DNA from 2 places in the Pseudomonas sp. NY8896 genome. Region 1 is predicted to be linked to the other one. Evidence: predicted binding sites of a transcription regulator. Region 1 holds the regulator's gene; the other holds the start of a gene.

The links. The regulator FliA, encoded in region 1, starts transcription of late flagellar genes. The targets are predictions, from matches to a motif close to CTAAAGTTTNNNNNNNNNNNGCCGNTAA.
Region 2: a site for FliA is predicted at 1,230-1,257, ahead of Q9451_RS03505 (methyl-accepting chemotaxis protein). Genes of this name have one in related genera too.

Annotation. Positions count from the first base shown of each region.
Region 1 is NZ_CP132350.1:2,371,391-2,373,785, reverse strand. Features, by position in the region: gene Q9451_RS10670 (protein phosphatase CheZ) at 1-311, opposite strand, end outside; gene Q9451_RS10665 (chemotaxis response regulator CheY) at 332-706, opposite strand; gene fliA (RNA polymerase sigma factor FliA) at 814-1,554, opposite strand; gene fleN (flagellar synthesis regulator FleN) at 1,551-2,384, opposite strand.
Region 2 is NZ_CP132350.1:804,412-806,806, reverse strand. Features, by position in the region: gene pcaH (protocatechuate 3,4-dioxygenase subunit beta) at 1-76, opposite strand, end outside; gene Q9451_RS03510 (neutral zinc metallopeptidase) at 277-1,170, shown strand; gene Q9451_RS03505 (methyl-accepting chemotaxis protein) at 1,344-2,395, shown strand, end outside.

The DNA.
Region 1 (2,395 bases):
ATGGTGCGGTTGGCCGCGCCTTCGGTCAGCTTGACCACGTACGACAAGCGCTCGGTGGCGTCGGTAATCTGCGACACCTCCTCAGCCTGCGGCATGGTCGGGTCGATCTGGAAACTGACGATGGCGCTGTGCAGCTCGCGGGTCAGCTTGCCCACTTCCTGGTACAGGCCGCGATCGCGGGTTTGGTTCAGCTCGTGAATCAGCTGCACCGCCTCGCCGAAACGGCCCCGCTCCAGGCTTTCGACCAACTCCTGGGCATGCTTCTTCAGGGTCGATTCGAACTCGCCCAAAGAGGTTTGTGATGAATCCATGGCGCGCCCCCTGACGTGACTCAGCCGTTGACGCGTTCGAAGATCTTCTCGATCTTTTCTTTGAGCACCTGAGCGGTGAACGGCTTGACCACGTAACCATTGACGCCGGCCTGGGCCGCTTCGATGATCTGGTCGCGCTTGGCTTCGGCGGTCACCATCAGTACCGGCATGCTTTTCAGCTTTTCGCTGGCACGCACTTTACGCAGCAGGTCGATGCCGGACATGCCCGGCATGTTCCAGTCGGTCACCAGGAAGTCGTAGTGGCCGTTCTCCAGCATCGGCAGCGCCGTGGTGCCGTCATCGGCCTCTTCGGTGTTGGTGAAGCCCAGGTCACGCAACAGGTTCTTGATGATCCGCCGCATCGTCGAAAAGTCGTCAACGATGAGGATTTTCATGTTCTTGTCCAATTAGACCTCCAAGCAGTCTCAAACGCGCTCGGCCTACCGAGCACGCACTCATTCAATTCGGTACAACGTGGAAAACGACTGCAACGAAAGCGGGCTCAACGTGCCCGCCATTCCCCCAGGCGGCTGCGCAGGCGCGCGGCACACTGGCTGTGCAACTGGCTGACCCGCGACTCGCTGACACCCAGTACCTCGCCGATTTCCTTGAGGTTCAGCTCTTCGTCGTAGTACAGCGCCAGCACCAGGCGCTCACGCTCCGGCAGGTTGGCGATCGCCTCGGTCAGGGCAACCTGGAAGCGCTCGTCTTCCAGGCCACGCGCAGGTTCGACCTGGCCACTGGCGCCATCCTCATGCAGCCCTTCGTGCTCGCCGTCCTGCAACAGGTCGTCGAAGCTGAACAGGCGGCTGCCCAGGGTATCGTTCAAGATCCCGTAGTAATCATCGAGACTCAATTGGAGTTCGGCAGCAACTTCATGATCTTTAGCGTCACGGCCAGTTCTAGCCTCAACCGCACGCATTGCGTCACTGACCATACGAGTGTTGCGGTGTACCGAACGCGGCGCCCAATCGCCTTTGCGCACTTCGTCCAGCATGGCCCCGCGGATGCGGATGCCGGCGTAGGTTTCAAAGCTGGCGCCCTTGCTGGCGTCGTACTTGTTGGCCACTTCCAGCAGGCCGATCATGCCGGCCTGGATCAGGTCCTCGACCTGGACGTTGGCCGGCAAGCGCGCCAACAAGTGGTAAGCGATGCGCTTGACCAGCGGGGCGTAGCGTTCGATCAGCTCGTACTGGGCGTCTTTCGCCGCCCGGCTGTACATCTTGAAGCCGCTGGCGTTCATAGCACGGGTCCCGCGCTGGTGGGTTGCACCAGACGCTCGACAAAGAACTCCAGGTGGCCGCGCGGGTTGGCCGGCAGCGGCCAGCTGTCGACCTTTTGCGCAATCGCCTTGAAGGCCAGCGCACACTTGGAGCGAGGGAAGGCTTCGTAGACGGCGCGCTGTTTCTGCACCGCCTTGCGCACGCACTCGTCGTACGGCACGGCGCCCACGTACTGCAGGGCAACGTCAAGGAAGCGGTCGGTGACTTTGGTCAGCTTGGCGAACAGGTTGCGCCCTTCTTGCGGGCTCTGCGCCATGTTGGCCAACACACGGAAACGGTTCATGCCGTAGTCGCGGTTGAGCAGCTTGATCAGGGCGTAAGCGTCGGTGATCGAGGTAGGCTCATCGCACACCACCAGCAGGACTTCCTGGGCGGCGCGAACGAAACTGACCACCGACTCGCCGATACCCGCAGCGGTATCGATCACCAGCACATCGAGGTTGTCGCCGATTTCACTGAACGCCTGGATCAGCCCGGCATGCTGGGCCGGGGCCAGGTGCACCATGCTCTGGGTACCCGACGCTGCCGGCACGATGCGCACACCGCCAGGGCCCTGCAGCATCACATCACGCAGCTCGCAGCGCCCTTCGATGACATCGGCCAGGGTACGTTTGGGGGTAAGGCCCAGCAACACGTCGACATTGGCCAGGCCCAGGTCGGCGTCCAGCAGCATGACCCTGCGGCCAAGCTCGGCCAGCGCCAGGGACAAGTTCACTGAAACGTTAGTCTTGCCGACGCCACCTTTGCCGCCGGTCACGGCGATCACCTGTACGGGATGCATGCTACCCATGTCTGTTCTTT
Region 2 (2,395 bases), 1.6 Mb from region 1:
TGTAGTCAGGCGTAAGGGCTTTGGGGTGCCAGTTGCGATCACGGATCACGAAGCGGCTGTTGTCCTGTGCGGGCATGCCGGTTTCCTCTCTTGGAATTATCTGAACGCCTGGGCGTGGCAGGCGGACTTACAGTTTCCGACAGGTCGCGCACGATGAATATTGAAATCAACCACACGAAACATAACCAAATGGTTATGCATAAACACTTTGCCCTGACACTCGCCGCTGTCGTGAACTAATCTTTGTCTTCTTGTTTCACGCTCGGGAGAGCACTCATGGAATGGCGAAAAGGCCGACGCAGCGACAACGTGGTCGATGCCCGAGGCGAGGGTGGCGGTGGCGGCGGCATGCGTTTCGGCGGCGGCAAAGGGCTGGGGCTCGGGGCGATTCTGCTGATCGTCGGTATCGGCTGGCTTACCGGGCAGGACCCGTTGCAGATTCTTGGCCAGCTCACCGGCCAGATGGAACAGCAGCAGCAACAAACGGCGCCCAGTGGTGCGGGCGGCAAGGCGCCGCCGGCCAACGACCAGCAGGCCGATTTCGTCGCCTCGGTACTGGGCGATACCGAAGACACCTGGAAGGCCCTGTTCGCCGAGGCCGGCAAACAATACCGCGACCCCAAGCTGGTGCTGTTCAGCGGCCAGGTCAACTCGGCGTGTGGCTTTGCCTCCGCAGCGGTCGGGCCGTTCTATTGCCCGGCGGACCAGCGGGTGTACCTGGACATGTCGTTCTTCCGCGAAATGGAAACCCGCTTCGCTGCGGCCGGCGACTTTGCCCAGGCTTATGTGATCGCCCACGAAATCGGCCACCACGTGCAGACACTGCTGGGCGTTTCGGCAAAGGTCGATGCCGCACGTCGCAGTGGCCAGCGGATGGAGGGCGACAACGGCTTGCTGGTGCGCCAGGAGTTGCAGGCCGACTGCCTGGCCGGTGTTTGGGCCTACCAGGCCCAAAAGCGCCTGAATTGGCTGGAGCCAGGTGACGTCGAGGAAGCGCTGAATGCGGCCAATGCCATTGGCGATGACCGCCTGCAACAGCAGGGCCGTGGGCGTGTGGTGCCGGACTCCTTCACCCATGGCACTTCGGCGCAGCGGGTGCGCTGGTTCAAGACCGGGTTTGCCGAGGGTGAAGTGAACAGCTGCGATACCTTCAGTGCACGTAACCTCTGACACGGATTGGGGCCGTTTGGCGGCCCCAATCATCCAGTTACAAATCTGCTGAAAAAGCGTTTCAGCTTCCCCCATCATTGCCGATAACTCCTGCACGAGTCAGCGGGCATCCAGAACAACAACGCCTGGCGATCGAAGATCAAAAGAGCGAAATCAACTTCTGGAGAGCGTGCATGAACAGCTGGTTCGCCAACATCAGCGTCAACCTCAAACTCGGCCTGGGCTTCGGCCTTGTGCTGGTCCTCACTGGCCTGCTGGCCCTCACCGGCTGGACCAGCCTGGGCAGCCTGATCGACCGCAGCAACTGGATGGGCGATATCGGCCAGTTGAACAAGGATCTCACTGACCTGCGCATTGCGCGCCTGCAGTACATGATCGCCAACGGCGACGATACTGCCGCCGCCAACACCCAGGCCAAGCTGGACGCCTTCAGCAAGCAGCAAGCCTACCTGGCCACCACGTTCAAAAGCCCGGAAAACATCAAGCTGCTGGGTGAGCTGGGCGACACCATCAGCGCCTACAAGCTTTCGCTGAACAAGATGCGCCAGGGCTACGACGCCACCCGCAGCGCACGCGTTACCATGGACAGCTCGGCCACCCGTGCCGACCAGGCCATGGACGCCCTCAGCCAGGAAGTGATGGCACGCCCCGAGGCGGACAGCGTGCGCCTGGCCCAGTACCAACTGATCAGCAAGGCCCGCCAGCAACTGCTGCAGGTACGCATCGATGTGCGCGGCTACATCGCCGACAACAGCAGCGCCAACGAGCAGGCCGCCCTGCGCCAGCTGGATGCAGCGCTGGCCGACATCGACAACCTCAAGCGCCAGCTGCCCGCCGAAGACGCCCGCCTGCAACAGTTCGAAAGCTCGGTACTGGCTTACCGTGACGCCGTGCGCCAGTTCCGCGATGCGGTCGCCAACATCACCACCTCACGTGCCGAAATGACTGTGCAGGGCGCCGATATCGTCAAGCGAAGCGATGCGCTGTACCAGATCCAGCTGCAGCGCCGTGACATCGAGAGCACCCAGGCCCGCAGCCTGCAGGCCATCGCAACGTTGCTGGCGCTGCTGGTCGGTGTGCTGGCAGCGGTGCTGATCACCCGCCAGATCACTCGCCCGTTGCACGACACCCTGGTGGCCGTGGAGCAGATCGCCAGCGGCGACCTTACCCAGCACATGCGCGTCACCCGCCGCGACGAACTGGGCGTACTGCAGCAAGGCATCGC